DNA from 4 places in the Geodermatophilus sp. SYSU D00705 genome. Region 4 is predicted to be linked to each of the others. Evidence: predicted binding sites of a transcription regulator. Region 4 holds the regulator's gene; each other region holds the start of a gene.

Region 1 (4,808 bases), on a different contig from region 4:
GCGGCGGGGCTTGCCACCCCGGCCGCCGCGCCCGGGCGCGGCCGCGGGCCCGGTGGACCCGGTCGGGCCGGACTCGACCACGCCGGTGGCCGACCGGTAGTTGAGGACGGCGAGGGCCAGGCCACCGAAGGCGACCAGGAACCCGAGGACGCCGAGAGGGACGGACGGGGCCACGGCGCCACCGACGAGGACGGCCATCCCGACCAGGAGCAGGAGGGCACCCAGTTGCAGCTTGCGGCGGGCCTTGACCCGACGGTCACCGGTGCGGACCTGCGAGGCGAACTTCGGATCGTCATCGACGAGGGCGCGCTCGATCTGCTCCAGCAGACGCTGCTCGTGCTCGGAGAGCGGCACGTCGACCTCCATGGGGCCTGAACACATCCCGTCGGAGGTGCCGCCGACGGTGACATCGAGGATACGAGCCCTTTGCGGGGCGCGAAAGGCGAGTCGTCCCCGACCCGCCGTGATCACTCTCGCGAGTGGGTCGGGGACTCCAGGGAGAGGACGAACGAGCGCCGTCCGGGGTTCCTCGCCGGCGGTCACCGGGTGCGCTGCCGGTCGCGGTGCAGCAGGGTCGCCGGGCGCACCGCGCCGGCACCGAACCGGCGGGCGGCCCGGTCGGCGGCGAGCTCGGCCTCCCGGCGGCCGCGCTCCCGGGCGCCGAGCTCCAGCTGCCGGGGCGCCGAGCCGGCCTCGACCAGCCGCTCGGCCCGGACCCCCACCAGCCGGATCCGCGCCCGCTCCAGCCCCAGGGCGTCGAACAGGGCGCGGGCGGTGTCGTAGAGCTCCTGCCCGACGTCGGTCGGGACGTCGAGGGTGCGGGACCGGGTGATCGTGGCGAAGTCGGCGAACCGCACCTTGATGCTCACCGTGCGGGCCAGCCAGCCACCCGCGCGCAGCCGGCCCGCCGTCCGCTCGGACAGCCGCAACAGCTCCCGGTGGATGACCACGGGGTCGTCGACGTCCGTGGCGAAGGTCTCCTCGTGCCCGGCGGACTTCTCCGGCTCGTCGGGCACCACCCGCCGGGGGTCACGGCCCCACGCCAGCTCGTGCAGGGAGGAGCCGGCCGCGGGGCCCACCGCCCGCTGCAGCGTGCGGGCCGGCACGTGGGCGAGGTCGCCGACGGTGCGCAGCCCCAGCCGCAGCAGCACCTCCTCGGTCTTGGCACCCACCCCCCAGAGCGCGCCGACCGGCAGCGGGTGCAGGAACTCCATGACCTCGGCGGGCCGGACGACGCGCAGCCCGTCGGGCTTGGCGGAGGTGGAGGCCAGCTTGGCCACGAACTTGGTGCCGGCCACGCCCACCGAGCAGGTGATGCCCTGCTCGTCGTAGACGCGCGCGCGGATGTACTCCCCGATCTCGGCGGCGTCGCCGAGCCGCCGGGACGCCCCGGAGACGTCGAGGAAGGCCTCGTCGAGGCTCAGCGGCTCGACCAGCGGCGTGATCGAGCGGAACAGCGCCATGACCGACCGGGACACCTCGGCGTAGAGCGCCATGTCCCCCGGCAGCACCGTCGCCGTCGGGCACAGCCGCAGCGCCCGCGAGGTGGGCATCGCGGCGTGCACCCCGTACCGGCGCGCCTCGTAGGTGGCCGAGGTGACCACGCCGCGGTTGCCGGCCCCGCCGACGATCACCGGGGTGCCGGCCAGCTCTGGCCGGCGGCGCACCTCGACGCTGGCGAAGAACGCGTCCATGTCGACGTGCAGCACGCCGCACCCGGCAGCACGGGCGGACTGGCTCATGACCCCTTCCCGACGTCGAACACGTGTTCGACGTCGGGAGGACGGTAACGCCCCCGGCGCGGTCCCGGCACCCCGACACCGCGTCGTGACCGAGCCGTTGCCGACACGCCGTTCCCGCTGCTCGGAGCGGGTGTGTGAGAGCAGGATGCGTGAGGTACAGCACGCCCGGAGGGCCACCGTCCGGTGGCTCGCGACCCGATGTGATCGGAGACCCATGGCGCTCGACGACGATGACATGACCACGGCCGGCGTGGGCGACGGCGGCGCGGACGGCGGTGCCGACGGCGGCGCGGGTGACGGCGGCGCCGACGGCGGGGCTGACAGCGGCGCGCACGGCCCGGCCGACGGCGGGGCTTCCGGTGGCGGCTCCGACGGCGGGGCCGACGGTGGCGCGGACGGAGGCGCCGACGGCGGTGCGGGTGACGGCGGGGCCGACGGTGGCGCGGACGGAGGCGCCGACGGCGGTGCGGGCGACGGTGGCGCGGACGGCGGTGCCGACGGCGGCGCGGACGGTTCGGCCTGACCGAGACCACCACCACGCAGGGCCGGCCGGACTCCCGGCCGGCCCTGCGTCGGTGCACCGCCCTCGACCCGCAGGTCTTCGCCGAGGAGTACTGGTCGCGCCGGCCACTGCTCACCCGGGCCGAGCGGACCGGCGGGTCCTTCGCCGACCTGCTCGACCTGGCCGCGGTCGACGAGCTGCTGTCCCGCCGCGGGCTGCGCACCCCGTTCCTGCGGATCGCCAAGGACGGCGCGGTGGTCGACCCGAAGCGGTTCACCACCTCCGGCGGCGCCGGCGCGGAGATCGCCGACCAGATCTCCTCCGACGCGGTGCTGCGACTGTTCGCCGACGGCAGCACCGTGGTCCTCCAGGGGCTGCACCGGCTGTGGCCGCCGCTGATCGAGTTCGCCGACCAGCTCGCCGCCGACCTGGGACACCCCACGCAGGTCAACGCCTACATCACCCCGCCGTCCTCGCGCGGGTTCTCCGCCCACTACGACGTGCACGACGTCTTCGTCCTGCAGGTGGCCGGCGAGAAGCACTGGCGCATCCACGAGCCGGTGCTCCCCGACCCGCTGCGCACCCAGCCGTGGAACGACCGGGCTGCCGCCGTGGCCGCCGCCGCCGAGGGCGAGCCGGTGATCGACGCGGTGCTGCGCCCCGGCGACGCCCTCTACCTGCCCCGGGGCTACCTGCACGCGGCGACCGCGCTGGGCGAGATCAGCGCGCACCTCACCATCGGGGTTCACCCGGTGACCCGCTGGGCGGCCGCCGAGTCCGCGCTCGACCTCGTGCGCGTGCTCGCCGCCGAGGACCCCGAGCTGCGTCGCTCCCTCCCGCTCGGCCTCGACCTCGCCGACCCGTCGGCGGTGACCGGTGACGTCACGGCGGTCGTGGCCGCACTGAAGGGCTGGCTGGACCGGGTCGACCCCGCCGAGGTCGCCGACCGACTGCGCAGCCGCACCTGGGCCCAGGTGCGGCCCGAGCCCGTGGCGCCCCTGGCCCAGGCGACCGCCGCCGCGGCCCTGACCGCCGACACCGTGCTGCGGGTCCGCCCCCGCCTCCGCTGCCGGCTGCGAGAGGCCGACGGCGACCGGGTGACGCTGGACGCCGGGCGCCGGTCGCTCGAGTCGCCCGCAGCGACCCGCCCCGCGCTGGCCGCGCTGCTGGCCGCGGGCGAGCTGAAGGTCGCCGACCTGCCCGGCCTCGACGACGCCGACCAGCTGACCCTCGCGCGGCGGCTGGTGACCGAGTCGATCGCGGTCGTCCCCGACGCCGTCGTCCCCGGCCGGGTCCCGGGGCACGATGGGGCGCGTGACCGCGCGCCCGGGACCGGATCGTGAGCCGCCCGGCGTGACGGACGCGACCGACTTCTGCCGCCCCGGGGAGGTCCCCGGACGGCCGGTCGGCCGGATCGACGACGACCGCTGCTCGGTGCGTGCGCTCGTCCGCGGCGACTCCGGGGTGGCCACTGCCTCCCCCGCGCAGCGCTGGCTGCTCATCGAGCAGCCGGGGCCGTGGGGCGTCGACGCGCTGCGGCAGTCCCGCTTCGACCCCGACGTCGCCAAGGAGGTGGCGCACCGGGCGCGGGTGGAGAACGTGCGGGTGCTGCTCGTCCGCCGGCCCGGCGACCGGCTGACCGACTCCCCGCGCCGCTGGGCCTACGTCGACGGCCGGCCCGGGCGGGAGGGGCTGTGGTGGTCCTCCCGCGCCGCGGACGGCGAACTGCTCGACGCCCCGTGGGACGGCTCGGTCGGCGAGCCCGCCACCGGGCCGACGTACCTGGTGTGCGCGCACGGCGGCCACGACGCCTGCTGCGCGCTGCGCGGCCGGCCGCTGGCGCGGCTGATGCCGTCGGACGACGTGTGGGAGTGCAGCCACCTGGGCGGTGACCGCTTCGCGGCCAACGTGCTGGTGCTGCCGCACGGTTTCTACTACGGGCAGGTGCCCGACGACGGCGCCCCGCTGGTGGCCGCGCACGCCGCCGGGCGGGTGGCGCTGCCGTGGCTGCGCGGCCGCGCCGGCTGCCCGCCGCCGGTGCAGGCCGCCCAGCACGCCGCCCGGGGCGAGCTGTCACTCCTGGGCGTCGACGACCTGCCGCCGCGCGCGGTGCGGCGGCTGACCCCGCACGGCTCGGACGTGGAGCGGTGGGTGGTGACCCTCGCCGGCCCGGGCGGCGACGTGGTGGCCGAGGTGGAGAGCCGGATGTCGGAGGAGGCGGCCCGGCTCACCTGCCGGGCGACCCACGAGGCGCACACCCACGTCTGGCACGTGCGGCTGGTCCCGGCAGTCTAGGGGTCAGGCTCCCGCGCCGGCGGCGGCCGTGCCGGACGCGACCAGCACCGACCCCACGAGGAGCACCGCGACGACCGGCGCGGGGGCCAGGCCGGTCCAGACGGGTGTGCGGCGTGCGCGCCTGGCGGTCATCGGGGACTCCGCCCTGCCGGGATCGAGGGGGACGTCGAGCGCCGGTCGCCGGGCACTGTCGTCCGTCCTCCCGGCCGCCGCCGTCAACGGCCGCGCGGGGACGCAGCACTCAAGTCAGGGCGCGGCCCCGCGCGGCG
Region 2 (4,808 bases), on a different contig from region 4:
AAGGACCCCCTGCCCCCCGTCGCTCGCAGGCTCGCGGCGGGACCCTGCAGGGGGCCTGTGGACGCGCCCCGCGGCGAGGTCGGCGCGTGGCGTACCCTGGGCGGAGCGCGTTCCACCGGTACCTCCGGTCGGGGCGCGCGACGCGTGTACGACCCTCCTGCTGCAGACCGACTGCAGCCGCCCAGACCAGAGGAGGTGGGGTTCTCCGTGCGTCACTACGAACTGATGGTCATCCTCGACCCCGATCTCGAGGAGCGGACCATCGCGCCGTCCCTCGACCGGTTCCTGACCGTCGTCAGCAACGCCGGCGGCACGTTCAAGACCGAGATCTGGGGCCGTCGCCGCATGGCCTACGAGATCAAGAAGCAGGTCGAGGGCATCTACGCCGTCATCGACATCCAGGCCGAGCCCGCCGCGGTCGCCGAGCTCGACCGGCAGCTCAACCTGAACGAGTCGGTCCTCCGCACGAAGCTGATGCGGCCCGAGGCCCACTGACGATGGCCGGCGAGACCGTCATCACCGTCATCGGCAACCTGACGTCGGACCCGGAGCTGCGGTTCACGCCCTCCGGTGCCGCGGTCGCCAACTTCACCGTCGCCTCGACGCCGCGGACGTTCGACCGCCAGTCGCAGGAGTGGAAGGACGGCGAGGCGCTCTTCCTGCGCTGCAACGTGTGGCGGCAGGCGGCGGAGAACGTCGCCGAGTCGCTGACCCGCGGTTCGCGGGTGATCGTCTCCGGCCGGCTCAAGCAGCGGTCGTTCGAGACCAAGGAAGGCGAGAAGCGCACCGTCGTCGAGCTGGAGGTCGACGAGATCGGCCCCTCGCTCCGCTACGCCACCGCGAAGGTCACCAAGGCCTCGCGCGGTGAGGGTGGCGGCGGCTTCGGCGGCGGTGGCGGTGGCGGCTTCGGCGGCGGCGGCGGGTCCAGCGACCCGTGGTCGACCCCGGCCCCGCCGTCGGACGAACCGCCCTTCTGAAAGAGGACCCCGTCCTCCTCACCCCCTCCCACGCTCGGGGTGAGCCTCTGGACGGGGCCGACAACCCCCTGAACCTCTTCGTAACTGGAGAACCCCGGTGGCCAAGCCCCCCATCCGCAAGCCGAAGAAGAAGGTCTGCCAGTTCTGCAAGGACAAGGCGACCTACATCGACTACAAGGACACGACCCTGCTGCGGAAGTTCATCTCCGACCGCGGCAAGATCCGTGCCCGCCGCGTCAGCGGCAACTGCAGCCAGCACCAGCGGGACGTCGCCGTGGCCGTGAAGAACAGCCGCGAGATGGCTCTGCTGCCCTACACCTCGACGGCGCGCTGACCATGAGCACCCAGAAGCTGATCCTGACGCAGGAGGTCACCGGTCTCGGTTCCTCCGGTGACACCGTGGAGGTCAAGGGCGGGTACGCCCGCAACTACCTCCTGCCCCGCGGCCTGGCCATCGTCGCCACCCGCGGTGCCGAGAAGCAGGTCGAGTCGCTGCGCCGGGCGCGTGCCGCCCGCGAGGTGCGGTCGCTCGAGGAGGCGCAGACCGTGGCCGGCAGCCTGTCCGGGCTGACCGTCCGCGTGCCGGCCCGCGCCGGTGAGGGTGGCCGCCTGTTCGGCCGCGTCACCACCGCCGACGTCGTCAACGCCGTCACCGCCGCCGGTGGCCCGGCGCTGGACCGCCGCCGCGTGGAGCTGCCCAGCAGCATCAAGACCACGGGCCAGCACACCGTCACCGTGCGGGTGCACCCCGAGGTGACCACCCAGCTGGCGATCGAGGTCGTCCCCAGCTGAACCCGGACCCTCCAGGTTCCCTCCGGGGAGGCCGTGGAGGGCCCACCGCCCGCGAGGGGCGTCGGACTCCGGTCCGGCGCCCCTCGCGGCGTCGTGGCCCCCGTGCAGGAGCCCGTGAGCGGCGGGGGCAGGGGCCCGCCGTCAGTCGACCGCCGTCGCCTCGATCTCGACCATCAGCTCCGGGAAGGCCAGCCGCGTGACCCCGACGAGGGTCGACGTCGGCCGGATCCCGGCGGCGGCGAAGCGCTCGGCGAGGGCCGGCCAGCAGGTCATGATGCCGTCGACGTCGGTCGTGAAGACGTTCAGCCGGACGACGTTGGCCAGTGTCATGCCGCCGTCCTTCAGCACGGTCTCGACGTTGTCGAGGCTCAGGGCCACCTGGGCGGCCAGGTCGCCTGGGTGCTGCGGGACGCCCTCGGCGTTCACGGCGGCCTGACCGGAGCACACGAGCACCCTGCCGGCGCCCTCGACGAGCGCGGCCTGGTCGAAGCCGAAGGCGGCCGACCACGGCCAGGGGTTCACGGGGGTACGGGTGACGGGCATCGGGGCCTCCCTTCCTCGGCCGCCGCCACGGGTCCGGGGCGGTCGGCGGCGGGAGCCCATGGTGGACCACCGGCGGGCACGAGTGGAGCTGTGGACATGTGGCCCGTGGGACGGGTGGTCACCGGTCCGCGACACGCCGGGGGGCGACACCCGGATTTCTCGGTGATTTTCCCCGTCCACACCCGGTGGGTCGTCTTCCCGCAGCTCAGGCGCGGGATGTGGAGATCGGCGCCCGTCCGTCCCCCGCTGTCTCCACATGTCGACACGTCTGTGTCCACCGACTTGTCCACAAGTTGTGCAGAACGAGGTGCACAGCGGTGTTGGACTGCTCCGTCTCAGCTTCCTAACGTCCTCCCCGAGCTGCCGCCGGCGCGTCCTGTCGGTGCCGCGCGGTAGCAATGACACGAACAGACGTTCGAGTCAGGTGTACGTCGATTCTGGTGCTTCCCCCACCAGGCCCCGGCCGGCGGCCGGGGTCTGTTCGCGGGTGCGCCGGTGAGTGGATGGAGGAGCCTCCGTGGCGGTGGCCGACGAGTTCAGCCGACCGATGCCGACGGCGCCGGAGTACGACCGGCAGCCGCCGCAGGACGTCGCGGCCGAGCAGTCGGTGCTCGGCGGCATGCTGCTGAGCAAGGACGCGATCGCCGACGTCGTCGAGGTGCTGGCCGGCCCGGACTTCTACCGGCCCGCGCACCAGGTGATCTTCGACTGCATCCTCGACCTGTACGGCCGTGGCGAGCCGGCCGACGCGATCACCGTCGCCGCGGAGCTCAACCGCACCGACCAGCTGTCGAAGATGGGCGGCGCGGTCTACCTGCACACGCTCATCCAGTCCACGCCCACCGCGGCCAACGCCGGCTACTACGCGGCGATCGTGGCCGAGCAGGCGGTGCTGCGCCGGCTGGTGGAGGCCGGCACCCGCGTGGTCCAGCTGGGCTACGGCGCCGCGGGCGGCAAGGGCGACGTCGACGACATCGTCGACCGCGCCCAGCAGGAGATCTACGACGTCACCGAGAAGCGCATGAGCGAGGACTACGCGCGCCTCGAGGACGTCCTGCAGCCGACGATGGACGAGCTGGACGCCATCGCCTCCCGCGGTGGCACCGCGCGCGGCGTGCCCACGGGCATCCGCGACCTCGACGAGCTCACCAACGGCCTGCAGGCCGGTCAGATGGTCGTCATCGCGGCCCGCCCCGGTGTGGGCAAGTCGACCCTCGGCCTGGACATCGCCCGCTCGGCCACCGTGAAGCACCACCTGCCGGCGGTCATCTTCTCGCTGGAGATGAGCAAGCACGAGATCACCATGCGTCTGCTGTCGGCCGAGGCGAAGGTGCCGCTGCACCACATGCGCGCCGGCACGCTGTCCGACGAGGACTGGTCGAAGCTGGCCCGTCGCATGGGCGAGATCGCCGACGCCCCGCTCTACATCGACGACTCCCCGAACATGACGATGATGGAGATCCGGGCCAAGGCGCGGCGGCTCAAGCAGCGCAACGACCTCAAGCTCGTGGTCATCGACTACCTCCAGCTGATGACCTCGGGCAAGCGGGTCGAGAGCCGCCAGCAGGAGGTCTCGGAGTTCTCCCGTGCGCTCAAGCTGCTGGCCAAGGAGCTCGAGGTCCCGGTCATCGCGATGAGCCAGCTGAACCGTGGGTCGGAGCAGCGTCAGGACAAGAAGCCGATGCTGTCGGACCTCCGTGAGTCCGGCTCGATCGAGCAGGACGCCGACATGGTCATGATGATCCACCGCGAGGACATGTACGAGAAGGAGAGCCCGCGGGCCGGCGAGGCCGACATCATGCTGGTCAAGCACCGCAACGGCCCCACCGCGAACGTCACCGTCGCCTTCCAGGGCCACTACAGCCGCTTCGTGGACATGGCGAACTGACCCGACCCCAGACCCCCAGAGGCCCAGGACGACGTCGTCCTGGGCCTCTCGGCTGTCGTCACGGCGGAAACCGTCGGACCCTCCTGTCACGGTGGGCGCGTGAAGCTGTTGACCGCGACGTACACGGGGCAGGGCGAGCGGGACGGCGACTTCTGCTTCGCCGTCGAGGGCGAGCTGGTCCTGGTGGGTGACGTCTGCGCGGCCGACCAGGCCGACCCCGACCCCGACGGCGGGTGCGGCTGCGGCCGGGCCTTCACCGGGCTGAGCTCGCACCGGGGCACGACGACCGCGATGGTCCGCGACCTCGAGTTCTCCCTCGGCGACCTGCAGCTGGCCCTGGAGGCCCATCTCGCCGCGAGCGGTCTGGGTCCCGATGTCCTGGGCGACGAGGACTTCGCCGACCTCGTGGAGGAGACGGTGCACGAGACGGCGTCCTTCGCCCGGTGCTGGCCCGTGGGCACGGTCCTCGGGCGGCGCCTGGACTCGGTCCGCCGGCGGTCGCTGCCGGCCGGCGCGGAGGACCACCCCTGGTTCGGCTCCGACAGCTGAGCCGCGCGTGCTCGTCGTGGCCACGGACGACGAGAGACCCGGAGTGCGGCTACCAGCAC
Region 3 (4,808 bases), on a different contig from region 4:
TGGCCGCGGCGCGCGCGCTCGGCGCGGAGGCGGTGCCCGTGCGCCGTCCCGAGGAGCTGGCCGGCGTCGACGGCGTGGTCCTCCCCGGCGGCGAGTCGACGACGATCGGCAAGCTGGCCGCCCGGTTCGGGCTGCTCGAACCGCTGCGCGCCGCCATCGCCGGCGGGCTGCCGGCCTACGGCTCGTGCGCCGGGATGATCCTGCTCGCCGACCGGCTGCTCGACGCCCCGCCCGACCAGGTGACCGTCGGCGGGCTCGACGTGACCGTGCGGCGCAACGCCTTCGGCCGGCAGGTGGACTCCTTCGAGTCCGAGGTCGCCCTCGAGGGACTGACCGGAGGACCGGTGCACGCGGTGTTCATCCGGGCGCCGTGGGTCGAGGAGGCCGGGCCGGGGGTGCAGGTGCTCGGGCGGGTCGTCGGTGGTGAGGCCGACGGTAGGATCGTCGCGGTCCGCCAGGGGAACCAGGTGGCCACCAGCTTCCACCCCGAACTGACCGGGGACCGCCGGGTGCACGCGCTGTTCGTCGACATCGTCCGCCGTCACCTGGCCCAGCAGGCCGGCGCGGACGCCGGGGACGAGAGGGGTATGTCGTGAGCGGCCATTCCAAGTGGGCGACGACGAAGCACAAGAAGGCCGGCATCGACGCCAAGCGCGGCAAGCTCTTCGCCAAGCTGATCAAGAACATCGAGGTCGCCGCCCGCACCGGCGGCGGTGACCCCGCCGGCAACCCGACGCTGTTCGACGCCATCCAGAAGGCGAAGAAGAGCTCGGTGCCCAACGACAACATCGACCGGGCGGTCAAGCGCGGCGCGGGCCTGGAGGCCGGCGGCGTGGACTACCAGGGCATCACCTACGAGGGCTACGCCGCCGGCGGTGTCGCCGTCCTGGTCGAGTGCCTCACCGACAACAAGAACCGGTCGGCGATGGAGGTGCGCACGGCCATGACCCGCAACGGCGGGTCGATGGCCGACCCGGGCTCGGTCGCCTACCTCTTCTCCCGCAAGGGCGTCGTGGTCGTGCCGAAGACCGACACCGTCGACGAGGACACCGTGCTCATGGCCGTGCTCGACGCCGGCGCCGAGGAGGTCCGGGACCAGGGCGACTCGTTCGAGGTGGTCAGCGAGCCCACCGACCTGGTCGCCGTCCGCACCGCCCTGCAGGACGCCGGCATCGACTACGACTCCGCCGAGGCCGGCTTCGTGCCGAGCGTGACCGTCGAGCTCGACGAGGAGGCGGCCGGCAAGGTCTTCCGCCTCATCGACGCCCTCGAGGACTGCGACGACGTGCAGAACGTCTACGCCAACTACGACGTCTCCGACGAGGTCCTCGAGCGGGTCGGCTGACGACTCGTCGTCCCCTCTGGTCCCGCCCTGTCCCGCGCGGGTCCCGGCGCGCTGGTCCGCGCGGTCGCCCGTGCCGACCTGGTCGCGCTGCTGCGCCGGCCGGACCCCGGGCGGCGCCGCGGATCGCCATCGGCGTCGGCTGGACCGCGTGTTGCCTGGCTCCCCGTCGGTGGGGGCGGTTAGCGTGGGTCGAACACCAGTTCGGTCAACGGCAGGAGGGGCTCCATGCGGGTGCTCGGCATCGATCCGGGCCTCACCCGGTGCGGGTGGGGTGTGGTCGACGGGCGGCCCGGCGCGCGGCCGGTCGCGGTCGGCGTGGGCGTGGTCCGCACCGCCGCTGAGCTCGACCTCGAGCTGCGGCTGCTCGAGCTGCACACCGCGGTGACGGCGCTGCTGCGCGAGCACCGGCCCGACGTCGTGGCCATCGAGCGGGTGTTCACCCAGAACAACAAGGGCACCGCCACGGGCACGGCGCAGGCGGCCGGCGTCGCCGCGCTGGCCGCGGCCCAGGCCGACCGCCCCGTCGCCTGGCACACCCCCAGCGAGGTCAAGGCCGCGATCTCCGGCAGCGGCCGCGCCGACAAGGAGCAGGTCACCCTGATGGTCACCCGCGTGCTGGGCCTGGCGTCCGCGCCGAAGCCCGCCGACGCCGCCGACGCGCTGGCCCTGGCCGTCTGCCACGTCTGGCGGGGCCCGGCGCAGCAGCGGCTGCGGGTGGCGGCGCTGGCCGGTGGCATCGGCGCCCCGGTGCGGTCCACGACCCTGCCGCGGTGGACGGGGGTCTCACGGTGACCGGTCAGGGGAGCGGCCTCGCCGCGACGGGAGGAGCGCGGTGATCGCCAGTGTGAGCGGCCGCGTCGCGGCGGTCTCGCCCGACGGCGCCGTGGTCGAGGTCGGCGGCATCGGCCTGGCGGTGCAGTGCACGCCGGGCACCATCGCCCGGCTGCAGGTGGGGGAGAGCGCCCGGCTGTCGACCAGCCTGGTGGTCCGGGAGGACAGCCTCACCCTCTACGGCTTCGCCGACGACGACGAGCGGCAGCTGTTCGAGCTGCTGCAGACCGCCAACGGCGTGGGGCCGCGGCTGGCCCAGGCGGTGCTGGCGATCCACCCGCCGCGCGAGGTGCGCCGCGCGGTCTCGATGGCCGACGTCAAGGCGCTCATGCAGGTGCCCGGCATCGGCAAGAAGGGCGCCGAGCGGCTGATCCTCGAGCTCCGCGACCGGCTGGGTGCCACCACGACCGACACCCAGCTGGACGGGCCGGCGGCCGTCGGGCTGCCCCCGGTCACCCCGGTCGCGCCGTGGCGGGACCAGCTCGCCTCCGCCCTCGTGGGGCTGGGCTGGACCAGCAAGGAGGCCGACGGCGCCGTCGCCGCGCTGGCGCCGATCGCCGATGAGCAGATCGTGGCCACCGGGTCGGTCGAGGTCGCCGTCCTGCTGCGCCAGGCGCTGCGGATGCTGGGCCGGCCGTGAGCGGGCCGTTCGACCGGCCGCTGTCGGCCGCCGACGCGGGGGCCGGCCGGTACGAGCCGGTGACGGCGGAGGCCGGTGACGAGGAGCGGGTCGTCGAGTCCGCGCTGCGGCCGCACTCGCTGGCCGACTTCATCGGCCAGCCCAAGGTGGCCCGCCAGCTCGACCTGGTCCTGGAGGGCGCGAAGCGGCGCGGCCGGCCGCCGGACCACGTGCTGCTGTCCGGCCCGCCCGGGCTCGGCAAGACCAGCCTGGCGCTGATCATCGGCTCCGAGCTCGGCACGTCGGTGAAGATCACCAGCGGGCCGGCCATCGAGCGCTCCGGTGACCTGGCGGCCATGCTGTCCAACCTCGCACCCGGCGACGTCCTGTTCATCGACGAGATCCACCGGATCGCCCGGCCTGCCGAGGAACTGCTCTACATGGCGATGGAGGACTTCCGGGTCGACGTCGTCGTCGGCAAGGGGCCCGGCGCGACCGCCATCCCGCTGGAGATCAACCCGTTCACCCTGGTCGGGGCCACCACCCGGGCCGGTCTGCTCACCGGCCCCCTGCGCGACCGGTTCGGGTTCGTCGGGCAGATGGAGTTCTACGAGCCGGCCGAGCTGCAGCAGGTGCTGGCCCGCAGCGCCTCGCTGCTCGGCGTCGAGCTGACCGAGGCGGGGTCGGCGGAGATCGCCGGGCGCTCCCGCGGCACGCCCCGGATCGCCAACCGGCTGCTGCGCCGGGTGCGCGACTACGCCGAGGTCCGGGCCGACGGGCGGGTGACCCGCGACGTCGCCCAGGCCGCGCTGGCCCTCTACGACGTCGACCACCTCGGCCTGGACCGGCTCGACCGCGCCGTCCTGGAGGCGCTGGTCATGCGCTTCGGCGGTGGCCCGGTCGGCGTCGCCACGCTGGCGGTCGCCGTGGGGGAGGAGCCGCACACCGTCGAGGAGGTGTGCGAGCCGTTCCTCGTCCGCGCCGGCCTGCTCGCCCGCACGCCCCGTGGTCGCGTGGCCACCGAGGCCGCCTGGCAGCACCTGGGCCAGCCGGTCCCGCGGGGCGGCGTCCCCCTCGGGCGGGTCACGACAGACCCACAGGCCCCGGGATCGTCGTCAGAGACGCTCTTCGACGCCTAGACTGCGGGGCGCTGGCGCGCAACCCGTCCGGCCGCGGCCGCGCGCGTCCCGCCCGGTCGCCGTGCCCGGAGGTCTGCGTGCCCCGCAGCCGACGCACCCGAGCGGTCCCGTCCCGGACCGTACCCACCGCGCCAGCACCGCGCGGTAGAGAGGCACATCAGTCGTGGAGCAGTACTTCCCGCTCGTCCTCCTGGCCCTGGCCTTCGTCCTGCTCATCGTCCTGCCGGCCCGGCAGCGCAAGCGGGTGCAGGCCCAGGCCCAGGCGATGCAGGAGTCGCTGACCCCGGGCACGCCGGTGATGACCACCGCCGGTCTGCACGGCACGGTCGTCGCCCTCGGGGACACCACCGTGGACCTGGAGATCGCGCCCGGGGTCGTCGTCACCTTCGCCCGGCAGGCGATCCTCGAGGTCCGCAAGCCCGCCGTCGCGGGCCCGACCGCCACCGACGGCCCCGTCCTGCCCGGGGACGACGCCACCGGTCCGGCCGACGGCGGTCCGGCCGGCCGCGCCCAGTAGGCCGGAGCGCCCCGTGGCCCAACGCCATCTCCCTGCGCGCCGGTACTTCGGCGCCTTCCTCCTGATCGTGGCCGTCCTCTACGGCCTGGTCTTCTTCACCGGCGACACCCGCACGCCCCAGCTCGGGCTGGACCTGCGCGGGGGGACGACGGTCACGCTCACGGCTCGCACCCCCGACGGCCAGGCGCCGGACCCCGAGGACCTCGAGCTGGCCCGCCAGATCATCGAGCAGCGGGTCAACGGCCTCGGTGTCGCCGAGGCCGAGGTGGTGACCGAGGGCGACACGAACATCGTCATCTCCGTGCCCGGGGACGACGGCGACCAGGCCCGCGAGCTCGGCCAGACAGCGCAGCTGCG
Region 4 (4,808 bases):
CCACGCGTTCCCATCGCCGGGATGGTCCCGGACGCCTCCGGTGTTGTACCGGGCGATGACAACTCAGGTGCCCAGTCTGCTGGGCCGTGCCACGCTGGAGACGATGACGACAGCACAGAACCGCGCCGTCTCGGACGACGCCGAGGAGCGGGCCCTGCGCGCCGCCCCCGTCGACGAGGCGACCCGTCCCGCCCCCGCCGGTCAGTGGGACGAGCCCGACGACACGACCGGCTCCTACGAGCTCGAGGCGCGTGGCGCGCTGCGCCGGGTCGCCGGCCTGTCCACCGAGCTCGCCGACATCACCGAGGTCGAGTACCGGCAGCTGCGCCTCGAGCGCGTCGTGCTGGTCGGGGTCTGGACCGAGGGGACGCAGGCCGACGCCGACCGCTCCCTCGCCGAGCTCGCCGCCCTCGCCGAGACCGCCGGGTCACAGGTCCTCGAGGCGGTCAGCCAGCGCCGGGACAAGCCCGACGCCGGTACCTACGTGGGGTCGGGCAAGGCGGCCGAGATCCGCGACATCGTGTCCGCCACCGGCGCCGACACGGTGATCTGCGACGGCGAGCTGACGCCGGGCCAGCTCAACCAGCTGGAGAAGATCCTCAAGGTCAAGGTGGTCGACCGGACCGCGCTGATCCTCGACATCTTCGCCCAGCACGCGTCGAGCCGGGAGGGCAAGGCGCAGGTCGAGCTCGCCCAGATGCAGTACATGCTGCCGCGGCTGCGCGGCTGGGGTGAGTCGCTGTCCCGCCAGGCCGGTGGCCGCGTCGCCGGCGGTGGCGGCATCGGTACCCGCGGTCCCGGTGAGACCAAGATCGAGACCGACCGGAGGCGGATCCGCGCGCGGGTGAGCAAGCTGCGCCGGGAGATCGCCGGCATGGCGACCGCCCGGGCCACGCAACGGTCCAGCCGCGGGCGCAACGCCGTCCCGAGCGTGGCGATCGCCGGTTACACGAACGCCGGCAAGTCCAGCCTGCTCAACCGGCTCACCGGCGCCGGCGTGCTGGTGGAGAACGCGCTGTTCGCCACCCTCGACCCGACGGTGCGCCGGGCCCAGTCGCCCGACGGCCGCGAGTACACGCTGACCGACACGGTGGGCTTCGTGCGCCACCTGCCGCACCAGCTGGTCGACGCGTTCCGGTCGACCCTGGAGGAGGTGGCCGCCGCCGACCTGCTGCTGCACGTCGTCGACGGCTCCGACCCCGACCCGCTGGGCCAGATCGAGGCGGTCCACGTCGTCCTCCAGGAGATCGACGCGCGGTCCGTCCCGGAGCTGATCGTGGTCAACAAGGTCGACGCGATGACCGAGGAGGACGTGCTCACCCTCCGCCGGGCGCTGCCGGGCGCGGTGTGGGTGTCCGCCCGCACCGGTGCGGGGATCGAGCAGCTCCGGGAGATCGTCGCCGCCCGGCTGCCGCACCCCGACGTCGAGGTCGACGTGCTCGTCCCCTACGACCGAGGCGACCTGGTCGCCCGGGTGCACCGGGACGGCGAGGTCCTCAGCGAGCAGCACGAGGCCGGGGGCACGCGCCTGACCGCGCGGGTCGACGGCGCCCTCTCCGCCGCCCTGGAGGAGTTCGCCGCGCCGGTCGCCTGACCCGTCGCTCGTCCGTGGCACCGGCCCTCCGGCCGGTGCCACGCGCATGTCCGGCCCGTGCTCCGCGCGCGGGCGGCCGGTGTCCCGCGGGCTCGCGGCCCCCTCGGGCGGCGCGCCTCGCCCGGTCGGGCGAGGTCACGACCACGTCACGGGCCGGTACCGTGAGACGTGTGACCAGCGGCGCGGTGCAGCGGCGTCCCGGGGGACAGCTGCCCGCGGACGACGCCCGGCCCGCGCCGCACCCCCGCGTGGTCACGCCCGGCCGGCCGCCGTGGTGGCTGCTCACCCTCGCCCTGCTCGTGACCGTGGGCGTCACCGTCGACCTGCTCAGCCGCGGCACGCTCGAGCGGATGGACCTGCGCGTCTCCGAGACCGTCAGCGCCTGGGACCTCAAGGACTCCGCCGCCTACTGGCCGGTCTGGGCGGTCACCCAGCTCGGCGGCCGCGGGTTCATCCTCATCGTCCTGGCCGGCCTCGTCGCCCACCTCGTGGTGCGTCGGCGCACCGTCGTCCCGCTGCTGCGCGTGCTGGTCGCCCTCGCCCTGCTCACGGTCGTCGTCTACGGCTTCAAGTACGGGACCGGCCGCACCGCACCGGCCTACCCGGGGTCGTTCTTCTACCGGGACGGCGCGTCCTATCCCTCCGGCCACGTCGCCAACGCCGTCCTCATGTGGGGTGTGGCCCGCTGGCAGGCCGTCGAGTTCCGGCTCGCCCCCGCCGTCCAGCGGACCTTCCGGCTGCTCAGCGTCGCCGGTCCCGTGGCGACCGGGGTGGCGATGGTCTCGCTGGACTTCCACTGGGTCACCGACGCCGTCGTGGGAGCGGCGGTCGGCATCCTGCTGTTGGGCGTGGTTCACGGGCTGGACGCAGTCGTGCTGTCACGCTGGGTGGGTGCCCGAGCTGGCCGGCCGTCCGTGTAGCGGTGCCGGAGGGCGACGTCTGGCAGCAGGGGCAGCCCTCGCGGTGACGCTCGTCCTCGGTACCGCCCTGCCGGCGTCCGCCGAGGACGCCGCGGCGCCGGGCCCGTCGACGCAGTGCCAGATCACCGACCCGCGACTGCCGGAGTTGTCCGGCCTAGTCGTGGTCGGTGACCGGATGCTCGCCATCAACGACGGCGGCGACCAGCTCGACGTGTACGTCCTGGACGCCACCTGCCGGGTGCTCACGGTGCGCAGCGCGGCGGTGGACCCCTACGACCCCGAGGACCTCGCCCTCGCCGCCGACGGCACGGTCTGGCTGGCCGACACCGGCGACAACCAGGGCACCCGCGACACCGTGGCCCTGCTCGCGTTGCGGCCCGACGGCAGCACCGCGGTCTACCGGCTCAGCTATCCCGAGGGAGCCCGGGACGTCGAGGCGCTCCTGCTGGCTCCCGACGGCATGCCCTACCTCGTCTCCAAGGAGGTGCTGGGCGCGAGCAAGGTGTACCGCCCGGTGACCGCACTGGTCGAGTCGGGGACGGTGGCGCTCACCGAGGTGGGCGGCGTGGAGTTCACGCTCACCGGGACCACCGGTGGGCCGGTCGGCCGCGCAGGTCAGCTCATGGTCACCGGGGGAGCGGTGTCGGCCGACGGGAGCCACGTGGCGCTGCGGACGTACACCGACGCCTACGTGTGGCCCCTGTCGGGCTCCGACGTCGCCGGCGCCCTCGCGGGGGAGCCGGTGCGGATGGCGCTGCCCGACGCGCCCCAGGGGGAGGCGATCAGCTTCACCGCGGACGGCAGCGGGGTCCTCGTGGCGGGCGAGGGGGTGCCCGGCGACGTGACCGTCGTGCCGATCGCGGCCGAGCAGGCCGCCGGCGGTCCGGCTACGGCGTCGGAGTCGTCGAGCGGCCCCCTGCCGGGCCTGCTGACCGCCTCCGACGGCGGCATCCCGCTGGTGCCGGCCGCACTGGTCGCCGCCCTGGTGGCCACCGCTGTCGTGTGGGTGGGCGGGAAGCTGCGCCGCCGCACCTGAGCCGTATCCGGGGGCGCTCCACTGCGGCCGGGCAGACCGCGCGCGAGGACGGGGCACGGCTCCCGTGGGCCGGTCCGCCAGGACCGTCAGGCCCCGGCGGACCGAGGGATCACACCCGGCGCAGCACCGTGACGACGCGGCCGAGGATGGTGGCGTCGTCGCCGGGGATGGGCTCGTACGCCGGGTTGTGCGGCAGCAGCCACACGTGCCCGTCGCGGCGCTTGTAGGTCTTCACCGTCGCCTCGCCGTCGAGCATCGCGGCGACGATCTCGCCGTTCTCGGCGGTCGGCTGCTGGCGCACGACGACCCAGTCGCCGTCACAGATGGCCGCCTCCACCATCGAGTCACCGGCGACCTTGAGCATGAACAGTGTGCCCTCGCCGACCAGTTCGCGGGGCAGGGGGAACACGTCCTCCACCGCCTGCTCGGCCAGGACCGGGCCACCGGCGGCGATCCGCCCGACCAGCGGCACGTACGTCGGGGCCGGGGTCTCGTCGGACCCGGCGGCGGCCGGCTGCGGGACCTCCACGGCGGTGTCACCGGGCAGGCGGACGTCGAGAGCCCGGGGCCGGTTCGGGTCGCGGCGCAGCCAGCCCTTCTTCTGCAGCACGGTCAGCTGGTGGGCGACCGAGGAGGCGGAGGAGAGCCCGACGGCCTCACCGATCTCGCGCACCGAGGGCGGGTAGCCGCGGCGCTCGATGGAGTCGCGGATGACCTCGAGCACGCGCCGCTGACGCTGGGTCAGGCCGTCGCCGGCCTCGCCCCGGTCGGGGAACGTGCGCACGGCTGCCGTCCCGGTGGTCGCCGGCGGGGCCGGCGTCCTCCGGCGGCTCCCCGACGTCCCACTCTTCTCCGCCACCGTCGCCTCCTCGCCGGCTGCCCATGCAGCGCGTCTCGTCCTTCCGGACCGACCGTAGCGCGCCGGACGCGCCCGATCAAACACGTGTTCGAAGTGGGGGCGGGGTGGTGTGGCTTTCGTCGGAGCCATCCGGTAGACATCGAACAGACGTTCGGATCGAACACGCGTTCGACGGTCCGGGGCTCGGCGAGAGGAGTGGTCGTGACAGGCGTGCAGCGTGCGGTGCTGGAGTTCGACGACGCGGTTCAGGTGCCGTGGCGGCCCCGTCTGCGGGCCGTCCCGTCCCCCCGCGAGCCGGGCTCCCCGCGGCGGGCAGTCGTGTCCCCGGCCCCGTCGCGGGCCGGAACGGCGCGGCCGGCGACCGGGTCCCCGCGACCGGCCACGTCTGCTCGGCCGGCG

What was found. Region 4 encodes LexA, which represses DNA repair genes until DNA is damaged. Its sites were predicted from a motif close to TCGAACANNTGTTCGA; they were not measured.
Region 1: the regulator LexA is predicted to act here: its motif matches at 1,758-1,773, upstream of dinB (DNA polymerase IV).
Region 2: the regulator LexA is predicted to act here: its motif matches at 2,716-2,731, upstream of dnaB (replicative DNA helicase).
Region 3: the regulator LexA is predicted to act here: its motif matches at 1,535-1,550, upstream of ruvC (crossover junction endodeoxyribonuclease RuvC).

What each region holds. Positions count from the first base shown of each region.
Region 1 covers NZ_JBJGYT010000026.1:57,349-62,156, reverse strand. The annotation lists gene ACI78Q_RS18050 (DUF3040 domain-containing protein) at 1-354, opposite strand, end outside; gene dinB (DNA polymerase IV) at 540-1,742, opposite strand; gene ACI78Q_RS18040 (BatC protein) at 1,957-2,265, shown strand; gene ACI78Q_RS18035 (cupin domain-containing protein) at 2,499-3,587, shown strand; gene ACI78Q_RS18030 (sucrase ferredoxin) at 3,598-4,539, shown strand; gene ACI78Q_RS18025 (hypothetical protein) at 4,543-4,671, opposite strand; gene ACI78Q_RS18020 (alkaline phosphatase family protein) at 4,781-4,808, opposite strand, start outside.
Region 2 covers NZ_JBJGYT010000003.1:67,889-72,696, forward strand. The annotation lists gene rpsF (30S ribosomal protein S6) at 208-495, shown strand; gene ACI78Q_RS03250 (single-stranded DNA-binding protein) at 498-977, shown strand; gene rpsR (30S ribosomal protein S18) at 1,075-1,311, shown strand; gene rplI (50S ribosomal protein L9) at 1,314-1,769, shown strand; gene ACI78Q_RS03265 (RidA family protein) at 1,911-2,312, opposite strand; gene dnaB (replicative DNA helicase) at 2,830-4,200, shown strand; gene ACI78Q_RS03275 (DUF7715 family protein) at 4,300-4,749, shown strand.
Region 3 covers NZ_JBJGYT010000046.1:5,922-10,729, reverse strand. The annotation lists gene pdxT (pyridoxal 5'-phosphate synthase glutaminase subunit PdxT) at 1-596, shown strand, start outside; gene ACI78Q_RS21965 (YebC/PmpR family DNA-binding transcriptional regulator) at 593-1,345, shown strand; gene ruvC (crossover junction endodeoxyribonuclease RuvC) at 1,571-2,137, shown strand; gene ruvA (Holliday junction branch migration protein RuvA) at 2,178-2,816, shown strand; gene ruvB (Holliday junction branch migration DNA helicase RuvB) at 2,813-3,934, shown strand; gene yajC (preprotein translocase subunit YajC) at 4,098-4,451, shown strand; gene secD (protein translocase subunit SecD) at 4,465-4,808, shown strand, end outside.
Region 4 covers NZ_JBJGYT010000017.1:47,937-52,744, forward strand. The annotation lists gene hflX (GTPase HflX) at 104-1,594, shown strand; gene ACI78Q_RS14645 (phosphatase PAP2 family protein) at 1,765-2,514, shown strand; gene ACI78Q_RS14650 (hypothetical protein) at 2,558-3,550, shown strand; gene lexA (transcriptional repressor LexA) at 3,660-4,409, opposite strand.